DNA from 4 places in the Xanthocytophaga agilis genome. Region 4 is predicted to be linked to each of the others. Evidence: riboswitches for the same ligand, from Rfam matches in the RefSeq annotation. Region 4 holds a riboswitch; each other region holds the start of a gene.
What was found. Region 4 has a riboswitch for cobalamin ahead of QNI22_RS00200 (HoxN/HupN/NixA family nickel/cobalt transporter). Riboswitches for the same ligand answer to the same signal wherever they lie in the genome.
Positions count from the first base shown of each region.

Region 1: it holds a riboswitch for cobalamin, as region 4 does, so the genes downstream of both, QNI22_RS30005 (TonB-dependent receptor) here and QNI22_RS00200 (HoxN/HupN/NixA family nickel/cobalt transporter) in region 4, are expected to answer to the same signal.
Region 2: it holds a riboswitch for cobalamin, as region 4 does, so the genes downstream of both, QNI22_RS30020 (ABC transporter substrate-binding protein) here and QNI22_RS00200 (HoxN/HupN/NixA family nickel/cobalt transporter) in region 4, are expected to answer to the same signal.
Region 3: it holds a riboswitch for cobalamin, as region 4 does, so the genes downstream of both, QNI22_RS39775 (TonB-dependent receptor) here and QNI22_RS00200 (HoxN/HupN/NixA family nickel/cobalt transporter) in region 4, are expected to answer to the same signal.

Region 1 is NZ_JASJOU010000014.1:35,032-43,118, reverse strand. It holds gene QNI22_RS30015 (FecCD family ABC transporter permease) at 1-572, shown strand, start outside; gene QNI22_RS30010 (ABC transporter ATP-binding protein) at 569-1,612, shown strand; cobalamin riboswitch at 1,647-1,849, shown strand; gene QNI22_RS30005 (TonB-dependent receptor) at 1,974-4,166, shown strand; gene QNI22_RS30000 (cob(I)yrinic acid a,c-diamide adenosyltransferase) at 4,236-4,814, shown strand; gene QNI22_RS29995 (hypothetical protein) at 5,332-5,739, shown strand; gene QNI22_RS29990 (sensor histidine kinase) at 6,077-8,087, shown strand, end outside.
Region 2 is NZ_JASJOU010000014.1:43,139-51,225, reverse strand. It holds gene QNI22_RS30045 (hypothetical protein) at 1-750, opposite strand, end outside; gene QNI22_RS30040 (LytR/AlgR family response regulator transcription factor) at 988-1,695, opposite strand; gene QNI22_RS30035 (hypothetical protein) at 1,847-2,794, shown strand; gene QNI22_RS30030 (histidine kinase) at 2,776-4,479, opposite strand; gene QNI22_RS30025 (serine hydrolase domain-containing protein) at 4,647-6,026, shown strand; cobalamin riboswitch at 6,123-6,333, shown strand; gene QNI22_RS30020 (ABC transporter substrate-binding protein) at 6,365-7,597, shown strand; gene QNI22_RS30015 (FecCD family ABC transporter permease) at 7,594-8,087, shown strand, end outside.
Region 3 is NZ_JASJOU010000031.1:12,008-20,094, forward strand. It holds gene QNI22_RS39765 (PAS domain S-box protein) at 1-677, opposite strand, end outside; gene QNI22_RS39770 (hypothetical protein) at 930-1,349, shown strand; gene QNI22_RS39775 (TonB-dependent receptor) at 1,735-4,329, opposite strand; cobalamin riboswitch at 4,536-4,722, opposite strand; gene QNI22_RS39780 (metallophosphoesterase family protein) at 5,035-5,820, opposite strand; gene QNI22_RS39785 (nucleotidyltransferase) at 5,823-6,575, opposite strand; gene QNI22_RS39790 (GNAT family N-acetyltransferase) at 6,691-7,164, shown strand; gene QNI22_RS39795 (PadR family transcriptional regulator) at 7,336-7,662, shown strand; gene QNI22_RS39800 (ABC transporter permease) at 7,683-8,087, shown strand, end outside.
Region 4 is NZ_JASJOU010000001.1:38,061-46,147, forward strand. It holds gene cobJ (precorrin-3B C(17)-methyltransferase) at 1-815, opposite strand, end outside; gene cobI (precorrin-2 C(20)-methyltransferase) at 812-1,519, opposite strand; gene QNI22_RS00190 (sirohydrochlorin chelatase) at 1,541-2,518, opposite strand; gene QNI22_RS00195 (NAD-dependent epimerase/dehydratase family protein) at 2,493-3,335, opposite strand; gene QNI22_RS00200 (HoxN/HupN/NixA family nickel/cobalt transporter) at 3,345-4,154, opposite strand; cobalamin riboswitch at 4,278-4,474, opposite strand; gene cbiB (adenosylcobinamide-phosphate synthase CbiB) at 4,494-5,465, opposite strand; gene QNI22_RS00210 (cobyrinic acid a,c-diamide synthase CobB) at 5,486-6,805, opposite strand; gene QNI22_RS00215 (GHMP family kinase ATP-binding protein) at 6,864-7,721, shown strand; gene QNI22_RS00220 (cobyric acid synthase) at 7,718-8,087, shown strand, end outside.

The DNA.
Region 1 (8,087 bases), on a different contig from region 4:
TGTTGATTGTAGGGGTTATGATTGGAACCATTACCCTGTCTGTCATTAGTATATGGCAGTATTTTAGTCAACCTGAACAGTTACAGGAATATATACTATGGACATTCGGATCATTGGGCGGGGTAACAGAATATCATTTATATGTACTGACGGGTACAGTAGTAGTGGGGCTGGTATTAGCATTTGCCTCATCCAAAGCATTGAATGTTTTGTTATTAGGTGAAAATTATGCCCGAAGTATGGGCTTGACAGTAGGTTGGGCACGAGCCATTATTCTGGCAAGTACCAGTCTGCTTACTGGTAGTATTACAGCCTTCTGTGGACCTATTGGCTTTATTGGTATCGCCGTACCACAGCTAACACGTTCGTTATTCAATACTTCCAATCATCGGGTATTGATTCCCTGCACTTGCCTGATTGGTACATTGTTAATGCTAGCCTGTGATATTATTGCACATATGCCAGGTAGCCAGACAGTATTGCCGATCAATATAGTGACATCACTGTTGGGTGCTCCTGTTGTGATATGGATTATTGTGACCCGAAGCAATCTAAGAGCATCCTTTGTATGACAGCAAGAAAATCTATACTCACTGCTGTCGATTTGTCAATTGGCTATCGTCTATCTAAAGGGCAAACATATAAAATAGCTGGTCCTTTACAGCTGAACTTATGGCAGGGAGAGCTGGTATGCCTGCTAGGCCCAAATGGGGCAGGTAAGTCTACGCTGATGCGTACACTTGCAGGTCTACATCCTGCGCTGGAAGGTTATATTAGTATTACCAATTTACCATTGTCTGATTTAAAACCCCAGGATTTGGCTCGAAAACTAAGTATGGTACTTACAGAACGAGTAGAAGCAGGAAATCTGACAGTCTATGAACTAGTAGCATTGGGGCGTTACCCCTATACAAGCTGGCTGGGCAATCTCACAGCAGAAGACGTGATCAAGGTATATGAAGCAATGGATGTGATAGGTATAACAGCCTACCAACATCGTTCTATTCAGTACCTGAGCGATGGGGAACGCCAAAAAGTAATGCTGGCCCGTGCCTTGGCACAGGATACGGATATGATTATGCTTGATGAACCAACAGCCCATCTGGATTTACCCAGTCGTGTGGAAATGATGCAATTGCTGCATCAACTGGCAAAGAAAACCCAGAAAGCTATTCTGCTCTCCACTCATGAACTGGACTTAGCATTACAGGCAGCAGACAAAGTATGGATCTTACTACCTGATGGCAGCTTAGAGGTGGGTACACCTGAAGACCTTGTACTCAAAGGAGCCTTTGAATCAGCCTTCGCCCGCAAAGGACTTCACTTTGACCAAACAACAGGAAGCTTTGTATTACATAACGATAGCCAGGGTCCTGTCATTGGACTTAGTGGTCATAAGGATTTGGTATTCTGGACACGTCGCGCACTACAACGGGAAGGTTTTTGTATCGAAACAGACCAGACAAGTGCATATAGAATAGAGGCTTTATTTACTAACAATCAACCTGACTGGACTCTTTATCAGAACGGAATTTCTGTAAAATACAACTCTATGGCTGAAGTGCTAGCTGCACTTCAACTATGGAAAAAACAAATAAGTACAATTACCTGATACTAATTTAAATCAAAAATACCAGTAGAAGCTTGTTTAGCTTTCACATACAGGTGTTTACCTCTTCGATCTGATCAGGTAGACTTAAAAGGGAATCCGGTGCAAATCCGGAGCAGTCCCCGCTGCTGTAATCCTGTTTACAAAGCTTTTGATATACTATGTCACTGTCTGTTATCAGATGGGAAGACAATCAAAAGTCAGGAGAGCCAGAAGACCTGCCTGGATGAAATTTACACCCGCTGAGCTTTCGGGAGAAAAGTACAGTGCATAGTACTCATCATCAATCTATTATTAAGATTGAAGTGATATGCCTGTCCTTGCGTTCAGCTCATTGTTTTTATTCATTTAATTAAATTGAACTGTGAACTTAAGGCTATCTATTATTCTATTTATATTCGCTGTTATTCTGTTTCTTGTAACTGTTCAATCAGGTATTGCTCAACAACAGGTAGCTGATTCTATCCGGTCTTATCAATTAAAAGAAACAGTAGTTACGGCAACCCGTTCTTCTATAGAAAAAGAACGAATCCCTCAGCAAATCGATATTATCTCCCAAAGGGATATTAAACAAACATCCTTTATAGATGCTATAGATCTGGTAAAAAAGAACTCTTCAGTCAGTGTATTGCAGTATCCTGGTTTGCTGGGAGGTGTAAGCATACGGGGATTTCGGCCTCAGTTTAGTGGAATCAATCAACGGACACTGTTACTGATAGATGGTCGCCCGGCAGGTACCGTAAACCTGGCAACCATTGATCCGGGTAGTATTGAACGTATTGAAGTACTTAAAGGACCAGCCTCTGCACTCTATGGAGCTCAGGCAATGGGTGGTGTGGTGAATGTCATTACCCGAAAATCAACAGATAAAATTCACTCTTCTCTTTTGGCAGACTATGGTTCCTATAGTTCCTTACGTATTGGTGGTCAAACGGGAGGCAATCTGACAGAGAAGCTGGACTTTGATTTGTCTTTTCAATCCTTTAGTCGCAATGATGACTATAAAACCGGAAAAGACAACTGGTTGCGCAATGCACTTCATGGAGGTACGGCCATCAAATATTATATAAAACAACCTGCTACTGAAATCAATGACAGCCGTGGTGATGGAATCCGCAGAGATTATACACAACTGAGTTATTATTCGGGTTCACTACGGGCAGGTTATCAGCTTACTTCCAACTGGCGTCTGGATGTTCGGGGAGAACGTTTTCTGGCACGTGGTATAGAATCACCTAGTGACATTGAATATGGAAATACCCAGCCTAGTACCAAAGACATTGGTCGGGCAAATGGCGAAGTAAGTCTGGCTGGCACAATGGGCATTCACCAGCTTAGCCTAAAGGGGTATACTGCTCAGGAAACATCTGATAATTATACACTCGAAAATAATGGTGTAAAAATACCACCTTATCGTTCTTACCAAAGTCAATCTTCCTGGAAGGGAATACAGGTAAAAGATGTACTGAAACTAGGTATTCATCAACTTACTCTGGGTATAGACTATACCAGTGTATCTATTCAAACACATTCCTATTCCAATGATACGACAGAAACAAGACCTTACAGTCCTAACTATGCATTACGCTCAACAGCCATTTATGCACAAGGTCAGTTTTTCTTCCTGAGTAACCGCCTGACAGTAACGCCAGGCCTCCGGTTTGACAGAATTACATTTGATGTAAAAACGACTCCACTTCTTACTACCTATACGCCAGGCAAAGAAACCAATCCTTTTCTCAGTCCAAGTTTGGGTGCACAATACCAGATTATCGAACCACTGAAAGTACATGCAACTATTGGTCGTGCGTTTGTGACTCCGGATGCCTATCAGGTAGCTGGATTTTCTCAATCAGGTAGTAATAAATCTGTTGCGATTACCCAAGGCAACCCAGATCTGACCAATGAAAACAGCATCACCTGGGATGCAGGAATCCGATTTGTTAAACCTGCTATTGGACTTACTGCAGATATCACCTATTTCTCTACAGTAGTACAAGATCGTATTACAAGTCGTACTACTCGTTATACAACACCTGAATTTACTACCAGTGGAGATACAGTCAAATCCCGAACAACCTATGTAAACGCGAATAAAGGTGAGATACGCGGTCTGGAAGCAGAGGTAGCCTATGACTTTGGGGCATTGAAAGAGTATGCTTACTCATTGCGTGTATTTGCAAACGCTACTTCGATCTCCTATGCAAAGGAAATCACCGTAGCCACAGATGGTACTACAACTCGCAAAGACATTTACAATGTAGCATCGCTTACTATGAATTACGGTATTGAATACAATAACCTCAAAGGTGCTTCTTTACGACTCAGTGGACGTTATGTCGGTCATCGAAAGGATACAGACTATAATGATTTGTTATATCCGGAAATTCAGTATCCGGTCTTTATGGTGATTGATATGGCAGCATCTTATACCTATGCCCATCAGCACACAATAAGTCTGCTGGTAAACAATCTCACAGACGAAAACTACTATGAAAAACGAGGCTATAATATGCCAGGCAGAAATTTCACATTGCGTTACAGTTTTACCTTCTAATATAGAATTAAAGTTATAAGAGAATGGTAATCAATCTCTTATAACTTTACTATTAAATTTCACAAAATCATGAAAATATATACACGTAAAGGAGACAAAGGTACTACAGGACTTTTCGGAGGCAAGCGTGTGGACAAAGACGATGTCCGCGTTGAATGTATTGGCACACTGGATGAAGTTAATTCAACTATTGGGCTACTTCGTGTCAAACTAGGTTCTGAGCATGAGTGGCAGGCAAATCTGCATAAAATTCAGAAAGATATGATGGATATGATGTCACATCTGGCCCGCCCTTCGGATACAAAAAAAGTAAACACGAATCCTATACCTGAGGATGGCGCTGAGTTTTGTGAGAACTGGATTGATGAGTTAGAATCAAAGATGACCTCTCCGTCAGACTATTTTTTACTACCAGGTGGTAATGAGATCTCCGCTTTGTGTCATATGGTCCGTACCCAGATGCGTCGTGGTGAACGTAGCCTCACATCATTAATTAAAACAGATGAGGTACATGAGGCAATACCTGCCTATATCAACCGGCTATCTGACTTGTTTTTTACATTAGCCAGAGCTGAAATGGACAAAGCAGGAGTAGCAGAAGAAAAATGGCAATTATTCCTATACAAACGCTTTAAAGATAAAGCCTAATGATCAGGAAAAGTCCAACAGGAATATATTTCTGTAAGACACCTTTTATTCGGAACAATTCTCCAAATTGGACAGACCCCAGTATATCTTTTGGAATTTCTTTCTTTTTATTGTTTTTTTCTCTTTTTGAAAAGAGAAAAAAACAATACTTTTGTACCCATCTTTGTGTCCAATAAACTCTCGTATCAGGTAACATATTAAGCAGTTATACACTTCTAATCCTTCTTCGATATACTTATATCAAATAAGCGTAAACATACTTGCATTATCAGGAGAATCCAATTCTCTGAATCTATCTGATGTTTTCACTAAACTGTTGCATTTTTATGCAATGAATATTCCTGTATAGTATGTATGAATTCACTTCATTCATATAAGATAATGCGCACTTTACTAGTAAGTTATAGTGAAAAAATATAGTTGAATCCGAACTTTATTTCGGATAAATTTAAGACCCCGTTATTTAGTAAATCTAATCATACTCAACATCACACAAACAAAACAATGGTTTAATCCTATGACTAAGCAACTGAGTAGACAGTTAATTACATTGGAGCAGTGGCAGGATATTTTTCCTACACAATGGCGCAGAATCCAACATCGTAAATTGGATCATATGTGTCAAACGGTTGAAAATTTCTACAAGCAGACTCTCGATATAAGACTGCTGTTTGATAAAGATGGTCAATCCACCTTTTTCCGAAACGTATACTATCAGGACGCATCTATCAAGGTAGGAGATATTACTCTACGTTTGGAAGCAAGATCAGGCGGCTATCAATTAGGAAAGGATCCTGTTAGAAAGCTATCTGATTTTATTCAGGCTCTTACTGCTCAAACTGGAAATACACTTCAGTGGCAGGATGAAGTATGGGATGTGCTGGAAAAACGTAAAAGTCGTATTGAACAGGCATCATCCAAATAAAATTATTCTCTATCAAAAATCGGATCAAGGTTGCTTATACAATCTGTTGTTTGACATTTTAATTTGTAAATGATTCATTATACAATAACAATGTAAAGGATCTGCTTTAAAAAGGATTAAAAGTATAGAAAATAAGCCTTGCCTGGCATTCACCGGACAAGGCTTATTTTCTATACTTTTTTTTCTTTACTTTACAGAAGTATCTGAGAAACAAATATACAATCAGTATCTGTTTTATTATTTTTCCATCCGGTTTCTTCAATCAGACGCGGAGAGTGACAAAGACATACTTTATCAGGCAAATCCATTCCATATTGTTTACCTTATCATTTATATAATGGAGGCAGCTCTGCATTTCTCCAAAAGAATAACACTATTTGTTAGAATACTGGCAAGTATTACCATTGTACTTGCTATTCTTGGTCTCATAGGCTGGCTATTTAACTACTTACCTCTACGTACTTTCTTAATCAGCAATGCTGTAATGAAAGTCAATACAGCAATTTTACTGATTTTAGCAGCAGGTAACCTTATTCAGATGGCAGGTAAGAGACCTTATTTCTGGCTAGTGCTTCTTTTGTCCGGAATTATTGTACTGATTAGCATTGCCATTATGCTTGAACACTGGCACATTCTTGCATTGAATCTGGATGAGTTGCTGGGAACTGATTCCAAAATAGGTTCCTCCTCTCCAGGCAGAATATCCATTGCAGGCGCAATCTGTTTTTTCTGTATTGGAATAGCCTTTCCCTGTTTTATTTACAAAAGGTATAGGGCAGGCCATATACTTTCCATTATTGTATTTTTGACTGGCTACCTGATCTTTCTGGGACATCTGTTTCAGATCAATGACTATTACGATTTCAAAAGCTATTCGGCTATGTCTGTGCATAGCAGTTTTGCATTTCTGTGTCTAGCCCAAGGGCTCCTCCTTTTATATCCTCAACATGGCATTGTATCTATCGTTACAGGTCCTTATCTGGGTAATCTGATGGCCCGTTATGTATTTGGTATTGCGATGCTAGGAGTTCCACCCATTATTGTACTCTATCTGTACGGACTCAATCAGAACATATATACTCCTGCCATGGGAGCGTTGTTTATCCTGATATTCTTTTTTACTACTATTTTCCTAATCTATCATTTTATTTTTTCCAAGGTAAACCGCTTGGATCAGGAACTTCACAAAAGATATGAACAATTATTGTTAGGAGAAGAACTGAGTCAAGTTGGAAGTTATGAGACTGAGTATAAAAATTTTACTTTTCGAGGCACTCCACAACTTTACCGCATCTTTGGCTGGCCAACTGTACTAGCCTATACAGACAGCTCTCTGGATCTTTTGTATAAGATTATTCATCCGGATGATGTAGAGCGTGTCAGGATAGTTGTGGACAAGGCCCTTAAAGAGATTGCCCCCTATAGCATAAATTACAGAGTAATCCTTCCGGATGGGCAACTAAAATATATTTATATCAAGGCTCGTGTATATAAAAATCAGGATGGTATTTTATGTGCAAAAGGCACTGCGATGGATGTAACAGTGACCAAACAACAGGAGGCTCAATTACAGGAACTTAACCGTGAGCTAACCTTGCGAAATGAAGCAATACAATCTACCAATGAAGAATTACAGGTGATGAGTGAGGAACTAAGTTTAAGTAATGGAGCCTTACGGGTAAGCAATGAAGAACTAACAGCGTTAAAAGCAGATCTTGAGTTTAAAGTTTCTGAACGAACAGCACATCTGGAAAGAACACTTTCCGAACTGAAACAGAGAAATGAGGAACTGGATCAGTATGTATATAAAGTATCACACGACATCCGCTCTCCGGTAGCCTCTATTGCAGGTCTCCTTAGTTTGATAGAGGCAGAATCTGATCTGGAGAAGAAACACCAGTATATTCAGCTCATAGGTAATCGGGTAGATAGGCTTGAAGAATTTATCAACTCAATCCTGAACCATTCTCGTAGTTTGTTTAATGCACTGGAGTATAAACCCGTTTCCCTAAACAAAATAATTCAGCAATGTCTACACGAACTGGAATATTATCCTGGCTTTGACCAAGTTCAGGTTGTCATTGATATGCCAGCATCAGACATCATTCAAAGTGATGAACTTCAGTTATTAATTATCTTTAAAAACTTATTATCTAATGCCATCAAATACCACAATCCCCGTACTGAAAGCAAAGTATGGATATGTGTGAGTTATACAGATGAGTATACAAACATTCAGATACAGGACAATGGAATAGGCATTGCGCCGGAATATCTGGGAAAAATATTTCAAATGTTTTTTCGTGCTACCCAACGAGCAGATGGGTCAGGGTTGGGCCTTTATATCG
Region 2 (8,087 bases), on a different contig from region 4:
AACTATACGTTTCAAAGCTTCTACATTACGATCTACACCAAGAAGAACATTCACAGTGTCTTTAATTCCGATATCTACAAGTTGCTGATTATTATCTTTTAATGTGGTTATCTGACAATTTTTTGCGTTGTTTCCTCCTGTAAAACTAACTTTAGCTACAACCACTCCGGTGGGTAAACTAATTTCATACGTATCCAGGTCTGACCGAGTAGTTACATCTTTAAAGGCCCCTATGATCTTAAACCCTTGCTCTATAGTTTTATCTTCCTTGAAAGATATTGGAGAAAAACGGTCTCTACTTACAAGTGTATAGTCAACAGCAACCTTAGGGCTTCTTCCTTTTTTGGCAATAAACTCTGTAACCATTTTGGAATCTAACTGGTCATTTACAATAATTCCACTGTTACCAATCAACTTTGCAAATGATTTCTCAGCACCAAGCTTTGAAAGAGCAAATATTCCGAGTTGGCCTGTAGTCAAAAAAGTTATTCGATAATAATAGGTTGAGTTATCATTTGCATTGTCTTCATATTCTGTTGCAACCGTTGCAATAGCCAGCTTTTCTCCACCTATCGAGAATACTTCATACGTACTTGTCAGCCCCATATTCTCTTTATCTTTTATCCTATTGACTTTTGCCAGATCTTTGCCATCAATTTTAATAATACCATCTTTATACTCTACTTTTTGAGCATACACAGAGCTAACGACAAAGACTAAGACTAAAACTTTGACTACTAATTGTTTCATAAACAAGTGGGTGAAATGAATAAAGAAAAATTATTGAGAAGTTATTTTCTATAGTTTTACCAAACCTACCCACTGCCATAAATCTTTTATTTACGAAATCATACTTTCTGTTTCTAGCAGATAAGATCTCTCGTCCCAGCTTATACAACCATTAATTATTCAGATTCATCAAAGTAAACAACCAATCAGTATATAAAATAAAACTTTAAGCTCTTTTATCTACTATGAAACTTATACTCAACGTTCTCCAAATAATTTTACCTTTAAACTTCTATATCGTGTACGTCCCACAGGTAATAACTCTCCATTAGTAAGCAGAACTTTGTAGCTACTACCTGACTGGACTATAATTTCTTTGATCTGTGAAGTCTCCACCAGATACGATTTATGGATTCGTTCAAAGGTATGAGGTAAAAGTTGTTCCAGCCGTTCCAGCGATTTATCATGGATTTCTCTTTTTCCATTTTGCAAATGAAGCTCCGAATAAATTCCAGCCCCTTTGATATAACAAATCTCCTGAACATCTATAAGTATGCTATTTCCTCTCTTTTTCACAGCCAGAAACCTTACTCCCATGGTAGTGACTTTCTCTTTAGCAGAAACTCGTAAAAAAGCCTGACTTAACCGGTCTTCACTAAAAGGCTTTGGTACAAAATCCAGTACACCATACTCAAAGGCGGTAATAGCTTTGTCTTTATAAGCAGAAACAATAATGGTATGAAAGGATTCTGCAACAACAGCTTTTAATAACTCAAAGCCATCTGCACCATTCAGGTTCAGATCAAGCAACACCAGATCAAAGGTATGTGTATTCAAATAAGATTGGCCCTCCTCCAACGATTCACAGATATAAAGTGCTTCCAGTATATCTGTAAAAAACTGACGTGTCATTCGTTCCAGTCGTCGGGAAATACGCCCTTCATCTTCTACAATAAGGATTTTCATTGTAGTAATTATGCTTCTGTTTTAAATAAGAATTGAGGAAACACACAAATACCCTATATTGTTATAATTATTTTAGGTTTATTATAAAACTATTCAGTTAAAACAGCATCTATATTGGTAATCTACAACTATAAACCTACACTCACCAAAGATGAAAAATATAGTATTTATCTGGGCAATGAGCTTCTGCCTGGTAACTGTCTATGGAAAAGGTACTTCTAAAAAACTATTTCTCTCCAGTACAAAAAAAACACACACTGTTTTCATTGAAATAAATGATCAGTTAGCTTATCTGTTCAGATTAGGTTACTGGAATAAACCAATGGGGTCTAGTTATAGCCTCATCCAGACTGATACATTATCAAGGCAGAGTAGTACAGATGCATATCTTTTCATTGGCACAAACACAAAGATCCAAAAAGATCAGAATAAGTTGTATGTACTCTTATCAGATACACCTGACAAGAAAGTCTTAAAGATAGAAATAGATACTGTTACTAATGAAATAGAAATTAACCAATACATAAATAATGGCTATTGGCATACTAACTTTTCTACCTTGAGTGTAGAAGTCAATGCTATGTATCCTATTGATCACTATAGCTTCTATGAAGGATACAGATACTGGGATAGGTTTACGAATACCCAGATTTATTATCAGGACTTCAGAGCTTTTGCAGATAACAAACTCAAAATTATACGAGACAGTGTCATAGAAGCCAAAAGTTCCCGAAGTCAACTTACTCAGCACACAGTCAACAACATTTCTACTATCTCTTATACAGAATTAAAAAATAACATGATAGAGTTATCTGACGACAGTGAAAGAGGTTATTTTAGCACCATAGTCCATGCCGTTTGTATGCAACGTACAGATCTTCTTTTTAAACTAGCAGACGATAATCCTTCTCTAAAAGAAAAACTTTTGTATGCTATTCAGGGAAAGGAATCTATCCAGAAAATCAGAGCAGCAGAAACCAATTCGCCTTTTAAAAGAGAAGTTATCAAAGACCGCAGACAAACTACAGCCATGCTGATTAAAGTTGGTACATTGTATGCAGTATTAGGAGTATTAGTTGTCTATCTGATAGCACGGTGAGGATGATAAATGGTAATGGTACTCTTCCAACCTTCTGGGACTGCACAACTTTCCAAACTCCATAACGAACCATAATTTTCTGTCAGCCGGGCTTGTATGTATTTCAAACCTGTACCTGTCTTCCCTATCAGAACAGGACGATTTCTGGCAAAGACAGTCAGTTCGTATTTTTTTGTTTGTGGAGTAGATTCAAAATATAACTGAAATCGAATGGAGCCATCCTCTAATGGCAAGCTATGGGTAATACCATTTTCCAGAATCGTATGTAAAATTGCTGGTGGTATATACTCTTCCTGATCAATGTTTAATTCTTTCCATTGGTAGTTAATTTCCTTACGATATTTCATCACTATCAGATGGCTTTGGCATAGTTCTATTTCTTGCCGGACAGGAATCAGGGAATGCTCAGCCACTACACTGAGCAATTCAAATTCTTTTGCTAGTGCTTCAATAAAAACCACACCCTCTTTAGGAGACTCTTCGACCCAATCGATAAGAGAGGTTAGTGTGTTCATCAGAAAGTGAGGTTGAATATGCTTTCTCAATAATTCATTTTTTAATCTCTCCGAAAGCAACAACGACGACTCATACGCTTTTTCCTGTTCACGGGTACGTACAGCCATCAGGTACAACATACACAAAACAATCAATACAAAACTTACAAACAGACTGATATCATAATACAGGAATATATGTACTATAAAACTGGCCAGTAAGCCCACCAACACAATTAAAGCCTCTTTGAAATACCTTTGGAGTGCAAATACAGTTATACCAACAGAAAAAACCCACATACATAACGTAAGTAGCTGTGCTGTCAGATCATAATGCCCATAGTACAGTATATATAACACCAGCAGACAAAATCCCAGCACAGATAAAAGAACGGGCTTTTGGGGTACTGAAAATTGTATAGCAAAATACCAGGGTACTAAAAAAGCAATTATAAGTGTGAGAACACCTATAACCTCCAGCCGTATATAAAAATGAGTGTAAGGAATATCTATATAGAATTTCAGGTATTCCAGCATCAGTAATGCACAAAAAAGAAAGCAAGCCATACCAAACATCAATACGGCAGATCTCTTTCGGTTTTGGCTATACAAAAACACATAATACAAGGCTGCCATAAGAAGTGCGCCAGCCAGCGTACACATAAAGCAGGTCTGCAATAAAGGTGATCGTATCAGAGAGGTATAGTCAGTAACCCGAACATGAACTCGCCGGTAGTTATCACTTATATATGCCTGTGACATACGCAAAGCTATTGTATGGGTACCAGTCACTACGGCAGAATCAGGAAGTAGGTAATAAGTATCAACAATTCCAGGAACTTCAGAACGCAGACTATCTTGTACAATACCATTCTTTCCAATTAGTTTTCCATCCCAATAACACTCAAATGCACCAAATGAATGAATAGCAAGACCCAAATGACCTGTAGATGACTGAGGCAATGTAATAGTAAATCTTATCCAGAACACCTTATTTTTTGTATCACTTCTTTGCAACATCCAGTTGCTATCATTATAGTTTGTAGCAGCCCATTGCAGGTTATCACCTATCTGAAACCGTGGTTTCGAAATTATTGGTTTAACAGGTGGATTGACAACAGATTGAGACTGGCAGGAAAATAAAAGAGCAATACAGACAAAATACCAACTCAATACATACAGTTGCTTCATATGAGGTTTTAATTTCCTAAAGGTAAAACGAATAACTGTACACTCTCAAATACCTCTCAGTCATTCACAAGAATATAGAGTAGTTCAGCTAGTTTTCCATAACAAAGCCTACCCTTGTTTATACTATTGCAAAAAACTACTATCCACCCAGGCAATCTGTGTAAACTATGAAATCTATCTTCATTTTCGTATTTGTACTTCTTACTACCTGTAGTTATGCACAGACAGATAAGATCAAACGTATTGACTCATTGTTACAAGCTGCAAACCAACGCGGAATCTTTAATGGCAATGCACTTGTGTCCCAAAAAGGCAAAATTATCTATCTGTCTTCGTTTGGCTACGCCGATGCGACAAAAAGCAAAATACTTACTCCTACAATGCGTTTTGATATAGGTTCCATCTCGAAAGAGTTTAATGGAGTAAGTATCATGATTTTAAAAGAAAAAGGAAAACTAAAGTTGGAGGACAAAGTATCAAAATACCTTTCTTTTCTTCCATCCTGGGCGGATAAAGTCCAGATCAAACACCTGATTCAGTATACCAGTGGCTTACCTGCCTCCAATGCAAGTTCCGAAGAAGAAGTTCGCACCTTTCTGACTCAGCTACCTAAACTGGAATTTGAACCAGGTACTGCTTTTATTTACAGTTACCTCAATGTGTATCTGCAACGTTGGATCATTGAAAAGATCTCCGGACTGACCTATACGGAATTTGTAAAGAAGTATATTTTCAAACCTTGTAAAATGTCTCAGACAGTTATTGACGCTTATACTGTCGATGTAACTACGGCGCGTCCTTTTGATAACAATTTTGTAGAGCCTGCTAACTTTACTCAAAGCCTTACCGGATGGCTTAGATTACCAGTAGAAGATCTCTATAAGTGGACTATTAACTTGCATTCATATCAACTCATTTCTGAAACTTCTTTTAAGGAACTGGCAGAAAGTTTTGGAGATAATGAAACCAGTCTTGGAAGTACTGAATTTGAAAACCAGCAACTTACCTGGCATCAACATCATGGCTCCAACTTTAACTATGAGGCTTTGATGTCCTGCAATGTGAAAGAAGGCATCACCATTATTCTGATGACCAACAACCAGAACTTTAAAGTGTATCCACTGAAAGATGCTATCCATGCTATTTTACATGACAAGCCCTATTCTCTACCCAAAAAATCAGTATATCTGGACCTACGGGAAAAGGTTCTGAAAGATTTTGAACAGGGGCTGGCCTTTTATCGTCATATTCGGGAAACACAACAAGACATCTATGACTTTTCATTTGAAATTGGCGATCTCATCAGCACAGGCAAATACCTGATGCGAAGACAAAAATTTGATGAAGCAATCCGTATTTTCCAACTAAGCCTGTTACTGAACGGCAAGTCTGAGGATATATCCTATAACTATGAACTTACAGGTGAATGTTATATGCGAAAGGGACTCCACCAAATGGCAATTCTCTTTTATACTAAAGCAACAGAGACAAATCCTCAGAATAAAAATGCCCAGGGAATGCGAGATAAACTGTTAAGTCAGTTGTAAAACTTTATCTCATACAGATCTTCACTACCAGCCTGATGTTCATACTTATAACATCGGGCTTTTTTGTTTCTCTCATCAAATCCATAAAATTTTCTTAGCTTTGCCATTCCTGGAGGTAGTAAGCGATACAACTCGTAGTGTTTACTTTAAAAGGGAATCCGGTGTAAATCCGGAACAGTCTCCGCTGCTGTAACCCCGTACTATCCAAGACTGACAAGATTATTATTCCACTGTTCATTTTTTGTACTGAGCGGGAAGGAGTCAGATCTGGGGAAGTCAGAAGACCTGCCTGTTGGGGTTTCATACTTATCGCTTTCGGAAGAAAGGCGCATGTATTCATGAAAACAAAACAAAACCTAACCCGAAGCAGCCACAAAAGGATTTTGCCGCTGTCTTCACTGGTTCGCTGTTCATGTTGGCTGGTAGCTCTCTACTGTCTGATAGGAATGTTGACCAGTTGCCGTTCCTCATCTCAATCGGATACTGTAGAGGAAACCACTGCGAACCAGCAAAACTATTTTCCAGAGAAAGTACAGATAGAGTATGCCAAAGGATTTACCCTCCAATACTTCAATCATTACAAGATAGTGCATATCTTCAATCCTTTTGAAGCGAAAGGAGATACAGCACGTTACCTTTTGTTACAACGTGGCACCCCACGTCCTGCAGGCTATGATCAATATCACAAAATTGAGATACCTGTCCGTAGTCTGGTTGGTATGTCGTCTATGCATGTAGGTCTGGTCAGTTTTCTTGATGCGCAGAATACATTAGTTGGACTGGGCAATCTGAAATATGTTTCCTCACCAGAAGTACTCAAACGAATTGCCAAAGGAGAAATTACAGAAGTTGGCAACGATCAAGCTATCAATGAAGAAAAGCTGATTGCGATGCATCCTGACCTGGTTATGACAGTAGGAAGCGCAACAGCCCGGATGGATCACTACAAAACCCTTACAGATGCAGGACTTCCTGTGCTGATTAATTCTGAATGGGTAGAAACTACTCCATTGGCACGTGCTGAATGGGTGAAACTAATGGCAGCCTTACTCAACAAAGAAGCACTGGTAAATGAAAAGTTTGTAAAAATTGCACGGGAATATAAACGGTTGTCAGACCTAACCCGCAATGTGAAACATAAGCCAAGTATCATTACTGGTATGACATACAAGGATACTTGGTTTCTTCCAGATGGTGATAGCTACATGGCTCACTTTTTTGAAGATGCAGGCACAGATTATCATTGGCGAAATGAGAAAACTACAGGTAGCCTACCTCTCAGTTTTGAAGCTGTGTATCCGATAGCACTGGAAGCTGAATACTGGCTCAATGTAGGATTCATTGATACCAAACAAGATATTCTGGCCAAAGACAAACGATATGGGGACTTTACCTCTTTTAAAACAGGCAAAGTCTATAATTATAACAAACGAACTAATGAACAGGGAGCTAATGATTACTGGGAGTCTGGTGCGGTAAGTCCTCACCTGATACTGGCAGATATGATTAAAATACTTCATCCGGAATTACTGCCTGATCACGAACTGGTGTATTACAAACAGGTACAATGATTTCCAATACTGAAGCTAGCCGTACTATGTCCAAATCCCATTCCTCCTTCCGGAAGATCGTGGTGAGTTCGTTAATTCTGCTCATCATTGCAGGCTTTCTGCTGGACATTATGCTGGGCTCTGTGTCTATTCCTTTTCGGGAGGTAGTACGTATTCTGTTTGAGCAAACATCCGAACAAACAGCCTGGCTTTATATTGTCCAGAAGATCCGTATTCCCAAAGCTATTACAGCTGTGTTGGTTGGATGTGGCTTATCTGTAAGTGGTCTCCAGATGCAAACGTTGTTTCGCAATCCACTGGCAGGGCCTTCGGAACTAGGTATTACAGCAGGAGCAGCACTGGGAGTAGCTGTTATTATGCTTTCCAATGGACATATTACCAGTATGCCTGCTATCCGGCAACTGGGCTTTTCTGGTAGCTGGTTGATAGTGGTGGCAGCTTCAATGGGTTCGGCTTTGGTTTTATTTCTGGTAGTATTGATTGCAGGACG
Region 3 (8,087 bases), on a different contig from region 4:
TTGACTCCCACAATATCACATTCCAGCCAATGGATCTTTCGGTCTTTGTCCCATCGTCTGTGGGTAATATGGATTACCTGGCCAGGTTTGTTTTTTGCTTCCTGATAAATTTCTTTCACCTTTCCAGCATCATCGGGGTGCCAGAAGTCCGATATTTTCTTTCCAATCAGATCCGACTTTTTTTGTCCGAAATCCCGGCTGTAGGTATCATTCACAAATGTATATTCCTGGTCCGGATTGATACGAAACAATAGTGCGGGACCCGCATTGATGACTGACTCAAGAAAAGTGATCTTTTTTTGCGATTCTCTTCTATGAAATAAGATATCTGTCACATCTCGAATAATATGCATCAGAACTTCATGTTGGGTATCTGGCAGTATAAATCGCACCATTTTTACCTGTACCCATTTTAAGGTACCGTCTGCACTGATAATACGGTGTGTGAGTTTGACTTCTCCTGATTGTGTCAGTTGTTGTGTACTGCGGACTACTTCATTCAGATCCAGTGGGTCTATGATTTTTTCCCATAAACCGGGCTGCTGCTTCATGTCAGCCTCACTATACCCGGTAATCCCCTCTACTGCAGGACTAATGAACAGGTATTGATTGCTGCTGATGTCAAAAGCCATAACGGCATCTTCCAGCGCAGATAATAAGAAATGTAATAACGGCATGTGAAAACCCTGTTTCGCTTACTAAGAGTGTATTCTTAAATCTAGTAAAATTTCCATTTAAAATTTGAAAATCGAAGGGGAATATTGAGGGAAATACTATTTCTATTCGCTAATTTCCAGCGAAAACAACACTATCAATAGATTATCAAGAAAATTTATCTGGATATTGAAAAATGAAGTATGCGGAGATAGGCACATTTTTCAAAGTTTGTTTTATTTAATTGCCTATCATAAACCTTTAAGTTAATCCAAATGAATAAACTACTAGGGATAGGTATATTTTCGGTATTGAGTATTTTGACAGGTTGCAACAAGCCATATTATACCATAAAAAAGCAAACTACAAACAAGCTATTGTTACTCAAGCTGAAGAATGAAACAATAGATAGTATTCCATTCTTTTCTGAAAAATATTCCAGATTTTATGTAAAAAGTAATTCTATATTCATTACAGACATTACCTCTTCTATAAATATCATTTACATTCATTTAAGGAAAATTACTATTGAAAATAATAAGCTTTCAAGAGCTTCTCCCAAATCAAAAATAATTCTAAGTATCAATCCTGAATATGATAGATTAATTCGTCTGTCCTTTAACAAAGAATCGCTTTTTACGAGGGTTTATAAAAATGGAAACATGATCGAACAGATTGTACCCCTAACAGATTAGTAGGGATGAAATCAAAGTGTATAGTTAGCTAGTAACTCGACTCTTTCTTTGTTTTTCTATTTTACAATGTAAGCGTTTAGAAGATACTTTTCGTTTAATCCGTTTCCCGGTAAGTACTAACTAAGCATATACTGCTCACAAGTAACCCGCTTTTTCGTTTTTTGTCCTCCTGAAAGGATCTCGTGGCAAGACCGGCGACCTTTACGATTTGAGTGTATTTCTTCTCTCAAAAACCAAACGTGGCTCTATTTGTTACAAGTTTCTTTCAGAAGGACAGGTAGTCAGAAGGAAAGGTAGAGGGATGATCTTTTTCAGAAGGATAGAATGTGTATTTTCTATGCGTTCTTCTAAAGTTCAGGTGACTATTATTTCCTTACAGTATAAGTTAGATCGCGTATTTTAGACTTAATAAGAAGTTTCGTGTAGGGCCGGGGGAGAACTGATTGGAGTAAATGGCATTGGCAAAGTACTGTTTATTTAATACGTTGTTAAGATTCAGCCTTACATTGATTCGTCCCACACGATACCCAATAGCCATGTCGGTTACTGTATAGGCTGGAAGAGTATACGTGTTGGTACTGTTGGTGAACGTGTCACTCATATAGTTGACTCCTGCTCCCATATTCAGTCCTTTGAATGCTGCATATTGCCATTCATAGTTTAGCCACAGATTCAGCATACTGACAGGTGCAAAAGATACTCTTTTTCCTGCAACCGGATTTATCTCACTACCCTCATATGGAAGGTAGTTTGCTTTAGAGAATGTATACCCTGCTGTCAAATCCAGTCCTTTCCACAGACTTCCGTTGATTTCTGCTTCAAACCCTTTGGATTCTGCTGAGCCAATCCGTTTGTAAATTCCTCCAGGAAGAGCTTCTACCTGATTGTCTTTTCGCATATAGTAAAAAGCAAGGCTGGCTGTCCAACCGGAATGTTGCAGACGAGAGCCTATCTCTGCCTGATAACCAGTTTCCGGATCAAACGTTTCGCCATTGGGTGCAACACGGCGGGAAGGTTTAAAGTACGTAGAATACGAACTATAAACAGACAAAGGCTCAACAGGCTGATATACCAGTCCAAACCGATAGGTCAATGCATTTTTAGAAATAGTTGATTTCGGGCCTTCTTCGGTTACATGCCGCGTTGCGTCTACCTGATTGGTATAGTAGCTGCCATTAAAGATGTCATATCGTAATCCTATCAGTGCTTTCAAATACTCTGCAACCTTGATCCAATCCTGTATATATACTCCATGCACATTTTCCATAGTAGCCCTATAATTCTGGTCTGTGAAGGAAATATACCCCTGATTGAGAATCGGATTATGAATAGGAATTGTAGCGTTTTTTCCTGGACCATTGACATCTCCGTTATAGGTCTTCCTGTCCAGTATACTGAGTGAATATCCTACCAATACTTTGTGTACAATAGAACCAGTTAGCCATTCACTACTAAGCTCCAACTGGTTTTGAAGCGGTTTGGTCAGGTGATTGAAATAAAATGGAAAGGATCGGGTCAGTGAATCCAGTGACGCATTCACAGAAAGTTCTTCGGTTGAGAAATAATGGATATTATCATCATAATAGGATAGCTGATCCGACAGTTTTACTTTTTCGGAGAATTTGTGCACATAGTTGAGCTGATAGTCAAAACGGGTATGTTTTAAAAAGTCTGCAGGGTCATTGTACCGCGTATCGACATCTAGTCCAGGTATTTTTTTACTTCCTTCCAGCATAGGAATGCCTGTGTCCGTATCATAGTTGTCTTTGTTTACACCCACTGTCAGATAAAACAAATCTTTACTGGTAGGTGTATATTCCAGTGCCAGGTAGGCATTGTTTGTAGTAGACCCAGAATATCGGTAGCCTTCGGTATCAGACATTCCAAAGTCAACCCGATACCGCAACTGGTTACTGATAGAACCGGAGGCTCCCGCTCTCATTCTGCGGGTATTATAACTTCCATAGGTAGCTGAAAATTCCGCTTTAAATTCTTTCGTTGGGCGCTTTCTAACAATGTTGATAATCCCTCCCAGCGCTGAATGTCCAAACAAAACCGAAGCGGGACCTTTTAACACTTCTATACTTTCTACATTAGCCAGATTCGTTGTAGGGGCACTGGTGGAGATGTTGTGTCTTTCGTCTCTGACCCCATCAACAAGTAGTACGAAATTGCTGAACCCCCGGATGGTAAAATGCTGAAATCCCCCATAGGTATTATTAGCACGCACTCCTGTAGTATTCTTCATTGCTTCACCCAGATCATCCGCTCCACGCTGTTCTATAGTCTTTACAGAAACGGAAGAGGTAGTCAGTGGGATATCTCGCAGGGGAATTGCCTGTTTGGTAATAGCCGTGAAACTGGATTTTCTGTCGGATGTAATCACTATTTCCGACAACTCATTGGTCTTCCTGTTAAGCTGATAATTTAGCGAAGTTCTTTGTCCTGCGGTTACCACAATAGTTTGTTTTAATGCCTGATAGCCAATGCCACTAATGGATAATACATATTTTCCGGCAGGTATATTTTTGAGTAGAAAGTGCCCCGTTTCACTGCTGGTAGTACCATATGCCGTTTCATCCAGGCCAATAGTCATATTAGGGAGTGGTTCTTTATTTTCGGATTGGATATATCCGGAAATACTACCCTTTTCAGATTGAGCCAGCATACATAAAGGCAGAAATAATAGACAAAGAAATAGAGGTAACATATGTTGTAGTGACTTATTCATAGAGAAATACAAGGTCGAGGTTTGGTAGAGTAATTGATTGGTGAACAGACCGAAAGCCGATGAAACAGGCTGGGTTCCAGGTGGAATATTTTTACCTACCACTTTTGCCTCAAGGACATGATCTTTTACTATCTGATGGGTACTTGTTGACTCATCATCAAAAATACTCTTTCTGTCTAACGGTATATAGACAGTTAATAGGTGGCTCTGGCTATCAGTGTGCGGATAGCAGCCATAAGGTGTTTGCATACTTTTAACTGTGTTAAGATGGATAGTTAAAAGCTCTTACACTCCACAATGTAACAAGGGATAAAATCAAAGACAGGGGAGAGATCTGACTGAAAACAGGTATGCATATGATGAGGTTCATCTACGTGAACCGCCTCAGATCCATAGTTTGTAAAAATTTCAGAACAGAAAACACCACACCTGACCGTGCTTCAAACCGCGAAAGCATTGTCATACTGGAAAAGGCAGGTCTCCTGACTTGTAACACGTATACCATCCTTCCCATATCATTGATACAGTGGACAAACAAGGGTATACGCTTTGAAGGTTACTTACAGTTGCGCGACAGTTCGTGATTTTCACACGATTCCCTATTAATCGGCATTATGCAGAACCTCTTCCAGAGGGTATAAAGTAAAGAACTTACATGAAGGGGCGAATATACTTTATTTATCGGATTTGGACGTAGGTTTAGATTAATTCCTGTTTTGTCATGGAATTCCATGGATAAGAAGATTGTTTGCTATGCGAGGTATAAACCCTGGTTTTGGTATCCGGTACGGATTATCATATTAGGAAGAATCAAGATAGAGTTATTAATGAAAAGACACTGATTTGAACCTATAATTCGAATCAGTGTCTTTTTGTTTCAAATGAGATTTAGGAAGATGAGAAAGTTTCATCGTTTACTAACAATTACATGCTGAATTTGCTGACCAGCAAGTATCATGGTGCTACTATCAGATGTTCTACAGGTTGGTTCTCCTTTTCCTGAAGTGGTAATTCATACAAGAAGAAAGGATTAGTATAACCCGCATTATGTAATACAGGTTTGGCAACATTGAACACCTTTACACCTTGTTTGGTGGCACCTTCCAGATGTCCATGATGTGCATGCCCATGAAAGGCAACCGTTACTTCCCTGCGATCCAGCGGTTCTGCTAAGTAGGATGATCCAAGAAAAGGGAAAATCTCCTCAGGTTCGCCAACCACCGTTTCTTTGATAGGAGAGTAATGTAATACAGCCACTTTTAGTATATCAATATCATCTCCCTCCAGGCGATACAATGCCTGATCCAGTTTCAAGGATTCTTCCACTGCCGCCTGCACATACGCTTTATTCATTTCTTCCCCAAAGCGCGGAAGCATAAACCGGTCAAAGCCCCCGCCAAACCCTTTTACACCTGCAAATCCCACTCCATTGATAACCACTGATTCTCCATCCAATACATGAATCTTGTTATTACATAAAACATGTCTGATTTCATCCTGTTGATTATCATGATAATCATGATTACCCAGTACTGCTATCACCGGAATAGAGCAAACACTCAGTTCCTCAAGCAAGATCTCAGCCTCACTGGCTTGTCCGGTATCTGTCAAATCACCACACAGAATCAGCGCAAATGCCTGTTCTGATACAGACTGAAAGCATTCTTTCCATTTGCCACGGTCAGTCGCTTTAATATGAATATCGCCAATAGCAGCGATTTGTTTGCTTTTCAAATTCATATCTATATGCTTTTCATTGTGATTGTTTTATAATTCCATTCCCGTACGTCAATATCATACTGCGTCTGATCAATGAGAGGCCCAAGACATAACGTTTGTTGTGGTGTTGGTAAATCATACTGTTCCTTGGCTTTTGCCAGTAACGCCTCCATTAACCAATGGGGAACCAGATCTCTTTTTGACGGATAACAAAACTGGAAACTAAGCAGCTGAGCCAAGAGTAGTTGCCAATGTATCTCCAGATGCGTCCATACCCGGTTCCAGTTCAAACGGTCTCCATAACGCACAATCAGGTGGTTCAGGTCAGCTCCATCAAACCGCTCCCGGTTTTGTACATAGATTTTACACCAGAACAACTCTTCCGCAGATAAAAACTGAACAGGTACACCACAAAACTCTCCCGCATACGAATTTTCCATCCAGCTATCATCTACTGTACAAATATTATTTACTGTGTTATATATAATATCCATAAAGTAATCATCGTGAAAGTACACCTTAGCCAACCATCGGGAATCAGTAATTTCCGTATGATATCCCATAGAGGAAAAGTGTTTGAGAATCTTGGGATACTCACTGGCTTTACAGAATATATCCAGATCCTTGGTGTCACGATAGATGCCTGTATACTGGTGCAGAGCAAATGCTCCTCCTACGAGATAGGATAATCCAGCTTCATTGAGCATAGTAAGAGCTTCTTTGTAGAATTTTTCTGCTGTTCTTTTTTCTTCCTCAGTAACTTTACACTTAACCATATGAATATATTTAATCTTTGATATTTCTCCCGAAGCTATTCGCATCTAGAAAAGCAAAGCTAAAATTGTGTGCCTCACAATATTGATTGTCAGTTACTAAGTAAAAACAACTCTTATGCATATTACCATACAAAAGGGCATTACAGATTTGCAAAAAGCAAGTGTCCTGAAACTGTGGAATGAGGAATATCCTCAAAAACTCCAGTATGCGTCCGTTGCTGAATTTGATAAATATTTGGATGGACTGGAAGATAAAACCCATTTTCTGCTCAGAGAAGATGAAGAAATAATAGGCTGGGCTGCGACCTTTAAAAGGGATGAGCAACGCTGGTTTGCGATTCTTATAAGTTCGGTTGTTCAGGGGAAAGGATATGGAAAAAAACTCCTCAATGCACTCAAAGAACACGAAACTCACTTATTAGGCTGGGTAATTGATCATAATAAGGATAGCAAAGCCAATGGAATGCCTTATTGTTCGCCTCTGGTATTTTATGAGAAGAATGGTTTTGTGATACAACCCGAGATTCGTTTTGAATCAGAGAAGATGTCGGCTTTACGTATTGAATGGAAAAAGATAGCCTCCGTGTAAGTAAACAACTGATCTGTCTGCGTTTACTTCTGTTTTGAATAACCTTCTGTAGCTCATTTATTTAACTCACTACCTTGAGTTCTGGTATTACCTACAAAAAATATATTAACTGCAATTACGAATTAAATAAATTGATTTATATTTACTGCAATCACGAATAATATTGAACTAATGAAAAAAACAAAACTGGGAGAGTTTGAAGAACTGGTATTGCTTACAGTTGCTGCGCTGCAGGAGGATGCCTATGGTGTAGAGATCAAGCGGGAACTGGAAACACGTTTGAAGGAAAAGCTAAGTGTAGGTTCTATCCAGTCGGCACTGAAGCGTATGGAGGAAAAAGGATTCCTTACTTCGGAATTTGGAGAAGCTACTCAGAAGAGAGGAGGCAAACGCAAACGTATCTATGCCACAACCTCCTATGCCCATCAGGTCCTTGCTGAAATGAGAGACATTCGGGCTGGTTTATGGGAAGCCATACCAAATGTATCGTTGACCTAACTAAATAAACCCTGACAACTATGAAACAACCTAACCACTACGCTCCACCCAAATGGCCTCTCCGGCTTTTGCGCCTGTTTGTAAAAGAAGAATACCTCGAAGAGATTGAAGGAGACATGGAAGAACTTTTTCAGGACAATCTGGAAACACTCTCTTACCGTCAGGCCCGAAGAATGTATACCTGGGAAATGATACGTCTGATGCGACCGCTTATCATGAAAAATATACGTATTACACTATCTCCTAACCCGTATGGTATGTTTAAGAACTACTTCAAAATTTCGTTCAGAAGTTTGATGCGAAACCCGCTGAGTGCATTCATCAATATTATGGGTTTAGCGGTTGCTATTGGCATTTGTATGCTTGTCTATGCTTTTATTGCCTATGACAACAATATTGATCAATTCCATACTCATAAACATTCT
Region 4 (8,087 bases):
GGATGAAGATCTGTACGTTTTAACTGTTGTTGTATCTGACGGAAACTTTCGTCCTGTATCTGTTGCCCTGTTTGCGGTTTGCGGGATAGATATCCTCGTGGAGTAACCAGAAAGTTTTGAAATGTATAGGTTTGGGAATTGCCTATCATCACCAGCGAAAACATATCTACCAGACTGGTATCCATCTTTTCCAGAGTGGTCAATGTAATCTGTTCAGCTGGTCGTGTAATCTGTCGGATGATAGCGACAGGTGTATCCGGGCTTCTGTGCTGAAGAAATATCTCACGAAACCGCTCTAACTGCCAAAATCTTTTTTTGCTGCGGGGATTATAGATTGAGGTAACAAAATCACCCGTTGCTGCTCCCAAAATACGTTTTTCAATCGTACTCCAGGGAGTCATCAAATCAGATAATGAGATACAACAAAAGTCATGACCCAGTGGAGCTCCCAGTTTACCTGCTGATGCAATAAAAGCACTGATACCTGGAATGGTTTGAAGTTCTATATCTTTGTTTGCAGACAAACGGGCATATTCATAAACAAGAGATGCCATCGCATAAATGCCTGCATCTCCGGAACTGATAACCGCTACATGTTTGCCATCCTCACATCTTTCAACTGCCAGTTGAGCTCGGGCTTCTTCCTCACTTAATTCTTTACCAATACATTCGCAGCCTGGTTTGAGTAAATGTTCAATAAACTGAAAGTAGTAACTATAACCAATCACAATATCCGCCTCCGATAGTACTTGCTGGGCTATAGGTAAAATATAATCTTTGTCACCCGGACCAATGCCTACAACACTTAACTTCATAATTGTTTTTTGAGAATGAGCAATGAAAAATAGGGAATATCACGGTTCATGATTTCTTCCAGTGAGGTGCTGATGAATTGTTGTGCTGTACCCAAACGTTCACAATAGAAAAGCATTACCGCCTGTTGTTGGATGACAGGGATTATTTCCTGTAAAATGCTCCTGACTTTGATGAGAATTACCGTTTCAAAATCAGAAAGGTACTGTTGTAGTTGCAGAACATTGCTTGTACGAGGCAGAACGACAATTTTTTCAGTAAGTAAGGCCAACGGAATCTGATGCTCCGCTGCTCCCAATAGAAACGAAGGAACTCCAGCCACAATTTCTACTTCTAACTGATGTTGCTGAATGTAGGTTAACAGATAGGAAAAGGTACTATAAAAAGAAATATCCCCTTCACTAACAAACGCAATCTGCAGGCCATTCTGATAATCAGTAAGCATTTGCTTAAAGGTATTGGCATACGTTTGTTGGGCTTCATTCCGATTATCTGACATCTTCAAAAACATTCCTGTCAGTTTGTTTTCATCCAGATCATACGCTTTCAGGATAGGAAGAGAATAACTGGTTGTCGTACCTTCTTCAGTTACAGAGCCTGGATAGTAAATTCTATCCACTGTTTGTAACAATCGCAGCCCTTTTACTGTAATCAAATCCGGATCTCCTGGACCCAGTGAAATACCATATATCTTTCCTTTTTTCAATGAGTTAGTGTTGGTTTTTACTTAAATGCCCAGAATCTTTTTTACACCAGAGAGAATCCCTTTCTTCTCTGCAATTTTCTCATCCTCTTCAAAAAGGATTCCTTTTACTGCTAAGTGATGCCCAACCTGTTCTTTTCCTACCTCATTTTCAAAGCCAACAATCTGTGTACGGTATTTACACAACTGGCAGTTCATATTAGGACTTCCTTTTTCTGCTTCTGTAATGCGTTCACTTAAGGCTTCGAGCAACAGATCATCTGTTTCAAAGGAACTGGTATAGAGAAATTCTTTCTCTGAGGTGCTATTGAAGGTATCTATCTGTTCGTAAATTCGTTTTAAAAGTACTCCGGTAAAAAGAAAGATTGGAAGTACTACCACACGTTGGAAAGGCAAATGTTCCAGCAAAGGCAGGGTGTCTTTGAGCAAAGGTGTTGTTACACCAATATAGGCTGTAGTTCCAAATCCAAAGCCCATTCCTTCCCATAACATACGCATAAGTTTAACCACATCTGAATTTGCATCCGGATCAGACGTTCCTCTTCCAACCACCAGCAAACAAGTTTCTTTGCGATCTGTTTGTGGATGCTGAGCTTCCAGAACTTCAATGTTTTTCTTTGCCAGTTGGAGAATGGATGGTGTGATGCCTATATGACTGGCTAGCTTGATCGTTAATCCCTCATATTGTTGCTGGAGGCTATTCATCTCATATGGAATATCGTTCTTGGCATGCCCTCCGGCAAATAAAATGGCAGGCACAGCCGTAATTTCACGTACTCCTTCCAGATACATCCGTTCCACTGCCGCTGCATATACCGGATGAGAAAATTCCAGAAAGCCATAATCCACTATACGATCCGGATAACGGTGTTTAAGTAGTAACACCAGTTCCTTGAAGCCTTCAATGCCTTCTTTATCACGACTGCCGTGTCCACAAAGTAATATTCCTCTTTTCACTACTGACAGGTTAATAGATTTAGTGTTTGTTGATGCTTTTTTCAATGGCTGAAATGGCCAGAATATCCGGATAGATAAATGTATAATCTAACCTTTGTTTGATTTTGTCAGAACGGACGATTTTATAACCTGTTGCTGATTTGTCTGAAAATTCAGGCAAAGATAATCTATATACGGTTGCCTCTGTCATATAAAATTCTTTTCGTGTAGGATGGGTATCTGCACAGGCGTTAAATACTTCTCCCCATACATTTTGGTCAATAATTTTTTCAATCAGTTGGATACAATCATCTCTATGAATAAGATTCAATGGCGTATGGACATCTGTAACCCGCTTCTTATTGTGAAGATAATGATGGGGCATTCTGTCATAGCCGATCAGTCCTCCAAACCGCAGACAAGTAGTCGAAAATTGTTTTTGTAAAAGATATTCCGACAGATGCAACGCTTTTCCACTTCCTTTTTCTGCCAATTGTGTTTCTGCTTCTGTTACTTCCCGATTCACATCCCGATAGACAGAAGTAGAGCTGATAAATAAAATGTGTTGTAAAGATGATGTTTTCATGACAGATACTAATTGCTGTATCTGAGCCGGATAATAGTGTTCAATGTCTTCTCTGCGAGATGGTGGAAAGCAGACAATCAAAATATCACAAGACAGAAATCCAGCAAGATCATCACAGAAAATACTTTGATCTGTGATTTCAAGATGATAAGGAATAATATTTCGATCTTTTAATTTTTCTATATCAGTAGTTGATGCAGTCGATCCTTTAATAGGATATCCTTTTTGTAAGAGATGTTCTGCCAGAGGTAATCCCAGCCAACCACAACCTAGTATACTGATAGTCAAAGAATTCATCTGATGAAATTAGTGGGCTGTTCTACTATGTATTTTGTAACGGATGTAAAGGTCGATATACAACAATGCGATTAAACCTATAAATACAAGCCCCACTACATTGTTTTGGAAATCATCAAGTTCCAGTGCAGGATTAACCATACAGCTTAATTTATAGGCGGGAATTGCAAAACACATGAATGTAATCAATACATTGAGTTTAAAGCGATGGTTGCGAATCCGTTTCTGATCAAACTTCTGGAGTAATTTGCTAAGATAAAGAGAGTCGAAAGTACCTGTAAGCATCAAACCTCCTGAAAATACACAACCTCCAATAACTGCATAAACCCATTGGTCAGAAGCAGAAACTGCATAGCCAAATGCAGCAATCTGAGTAGAGGTATCAAAGATGAATCCAAATATAATTCCAGTTAAAATGATAGAGAATGGATTCAGGTGGGAGGTAAGTGATGTAGGCAGTAACCATTTACGTAGACTAACTGTCTTTACCTCTTGTTTTTGAGTGAGAGTAATGACATTGGAAATACCAATTATGACCAACATAATCAATGGAACCCATTCAATTAATAAGTTGAGAGATTCGGGTACTTCAAAACTGTTCCGCAGTAAGCTAAGGAATAAAGCAATTCCAGTAACCATAAGTCCATGACCGAATGTAAACAGAGTTCCTACCCAGCGAGCCCAACGGCTTTTGGTTTCATGAAGGCGGTAAGTAAATCCATCAATAACAGTAATGTGATCAGGGTCAAGTCCATGTCTCAAGCCTAATACGAAAAGTAAAAGTAATCCGGAAACATGATTCCCTGTAATTTCCAACATAAAGAGTAACAAATTTAGAGTGAACAGTAAGTCTGACTCCAAACCTGTAGGGATATATAAACTAAGAGGGGATTGGGCACACAAAGCCCATACATCTCTCTCTTCTGCTTTTTTCCCGAAGCAGGATGGATTGCACAAATGGCAGGTCTTCTGACTTGTTCAGTTTTTAACGCCTTCCCATGAGAGATCTCACAGTGGCTGGAGATGTTAAAAACGTGTAGAATGAACTTACAGCAGCGGGTACTGTCCCGGACTTACACCGGATTCCCTTTTAATCTTTAGAAAATTATTCTGAAGAACCAGTTTGTGGTTGTAAAGATAGATATCTGTTTTAGATTTTTACAAAAACCAGTGTATTTGTATATCCAATCTATTCAAAATATAATATGTAAGGCTAATAATAAGTAGAAATAGAAGTGTGGTTGCATGATTAATATAATAGATTCGATAGAATTCGTTATGGGTAATATCTCTGACAGTATGACCAATAAAAGGTTTTTCAACAAGTTTACCATGATAAACATTCGGGCCGCCAAATCTCGTATCCAAAATACCTGCTAATGCAGCTTCCGGATAGCCGGAGTTGGGACTGGCATGTTTATGACCATATTGGAAAATAAACTGAAGTCCACGTGTATTAAATGTCACCAGCACCATCAATAATGCAGTGAGTCGTGCAGGTATAAAGTTTACTATATCATCCAGACGAGCTGCAACTTTTCCAAAGTAAAAATACTTGTCGTTCTTGTAGCCAATCATAGAATCCAGTGTATTAATCATCTTGTATGTCATCATACCTGGGACCCCTGCTAATGCATAATAAAATAAAGGAGCAATTACACCATCGCTCAGATTTTCAGATAGGGTTTCGCAGACTGCAGTACGTATTTGGTTTGCATTCAGTTGACTGGTGTCTCTCCCCACAATCCACGACAAACGTTTACGACCTGCTTCCAAACCCTTTATATTGAGTTGATCGAAGACTTCTTTTCCCTCCTCTAAAAGGCTTTTATTGGCAAGACCATAAAAAAGAAATACTGAAGCGAATATGTAATAGAGTACAGGGTGTATGTAATAAAGGAATTTTATCACCCAATAGAAAAACAAAAATGTGCTTACACATAGAGTAGTTGTTAGGAGTGCTCCTTTTATAACTTGAAATGAGTCCTTATTGAGAAGTTTTTCTCCATAATAAATCAGATTGCCAAATAATCGGATAGGATGTGGAAGCCATCGGGGATCACCAAGACACAAGTCAAGCAAATAACCAATCCACAGAGGAATTAGAAATACTAAATAGGAGTGTGACATGTAGAATTATTCTGTATAAGTCAAAGATTGAGAAGATTCTTAATGCCTACCAGATCATATAGAAAACTGCAATCTTCTCCCCAATAAAAATGAATATAGGAAGCAAGTACATTATTCTTTCTATATACAGGTACATCAATATCTTTCAGACGTGCTGTTTTAACCTGAATATCTGTTGTACTTTCATTGTCTGTAGTCATTATTGAGTAATGGAATTCATGTCCTTTGTATATATTATCATTATGGTATACAGATCGATATCCTAACGAAAGTTTTGCATGCTGCATGGATGTGGTAATATCCAGAAATCCAATCATTGGATATTCTTCTCCTTCTGCATTGATAATAGATTTTCCCAGATACATCATACCTCCACACTCTGCTAATACATACCCGTTGTTTTGGCAATAAGCCAACAAAGCATCTCTTAAGGATATGTTTTCTGATAGCTGTTTTAAATGTAGTTCAGGATAACCTCCAGGCAGATAGATTAAATCTGCTTCAGGTAGAATAGTATCATGTAATGGGCTAAAAAAAGTGACTTGTCCTAATCGCTTTAGGACTTGAAGATTTTCCGGATAGGTGAAGTTAAACGCTTCATCTTGTGCAACTGCTATTTTTAGAGAAGCTATATTGGGAGTATTAGCAGGTGAAGTCTGAGCAGTTGGAATAGTGCAAAGATCTAATAGCCGATCTATTTGTACGGTTTTTGAAATATGTAGAGCCGCTTTCTCTATTATTTCTGAATAATTGTGTTCAGAAGAAACAGAAAGTCCAAGATGACGGGATGGGATACTTATTTCCGGATTGGCAGGAACATATCCAAGGCTTTCAAGTTCTACATCTTCACAAGCCTCTTTTAAAAACTGATAGTGACTTTCTGTAGTAACAAAGTTGAAAATCACTCCTGCAATTTTAAGCCGGGAATCAAATGTCTTAAATCCATGCAGCAAGGGTGCAACCGAATAAGCCATGGCTTTGGCATTGACAACCAGAATAACAGGAAGATCCAATAATATTGCCATTTCTGCGCTACTGCCCTGCATTTTGTATGCACCATCAAAAAGACCCATAACCCCTTCCACTACAGCTACATCTGCATTCTGTATATTCCATCTATAAAGAGAGTGAATATGTTCCTGACTCATCATAAATGCATCCAGGTTGATGCTTTGTTGACTGGCTGCCAATGTGTGATGTTTGGTATCCAGATAATCAGGACCACATTTGAAAGGTTGTACCTTATATCCTCTAAGACTTAATGCTTTTAATAATCCAAGTGTTAGTGTAGTTTTGCCGCTATTACTGGTTGGAGCGGCAATCAGAAATTGAGGTTTCATGCCTCAAAGATAGAAGTTTTATTCCAGTACCTGCTTTTTCATTTGCTATAACAATTGAATGTCTGTTAACACAAAAGTATATGCCAAACCGGGAGAACTTATTCAAGGGATGCTTCCGGATGGTACCCGGTTTCTGGTGAGTAATAAATCGTCGCAGCTGTTTTATACTAGTACAACTATTAGATCTCATGATAAAAATGCTGTACTTAATCCTCTTAAACCCAAAACTTGTCAGGCAATACATGTATTTTATGATTACCTGTCAAAAGATAAGTATATATCTAAACAGCAGATAATTCATATTCAACAGTCATCCAATATTCCACAAGGAAAAGGGTTGTCCTCCAGTTCAGCAGATATTCTCGGGGTTTTGAGTGCCTTGAATTTATTTTATCAAACTAACTATACAGCAGAGATTCTTTATCAACTGGCCGTTCAGGTTGATCCAACAGATCCTTGTTTACATGAAGGAAATATAGTATTTGACTCTTCTCAGGGAGCAGTAATGAAGAGTTTAAACGAAATTCCTTACTGTATTCTCTACTTTGATACAGATTTTGATTCAACTGTTGATACTATTAGCTTTGGCCGATCTGTTCACTATTCTGAAGTACAAATGCAGAAATACGAGGAAATAATACAGAATTTGCAAAGGGCTTTCAAAAATCAAGATTATACTCTTTTATATGAATGTACAAAACTAAGTGCCCAAATAAATAACCAGATCTTGCCTAAACCTGGTTTTGATTTACTGAATGAATTTGCGCTGACACATGATTGTGGAGTTTTTGTAGCCCATAGTGGTACCTACATGGGATTGATTATGGATTTAGTAACCTTTCAGCAAATTCATAAAAAGGCTATTGCCTGGATTAAAAAACATTGGAATACAACTATTTATTCTGAATATCTATGACTGTTCTCAAACCCATTATGTTTGTGGGTACGGCTTCTGATGTTGGAAAAAGCATTATTAATACTGGGTTTTGCCGGATCTTTAAACAAGACGGCTTTAACCCTGCACCGTTTAAGGCACAAAACATGTCTTTAAACAGCTATGCAACACCTGATGGATTAGAGATTGGAAGAGCACAGGCAGTACAGGCAGAAGCCTGTGGGATTGACTGCCATACAGACATGAATCCGGTGCTCTTAAAACCGTCTAGTGAAAAGAGCTCTCAGATAGTTCTTAACGGAAAGCCGGCTGGAAATCAATCAGCTTATGATTATTTCATGGGAAATAATAAACAGGAATTATTTAAAGAGGTAATTGCTGCCTATG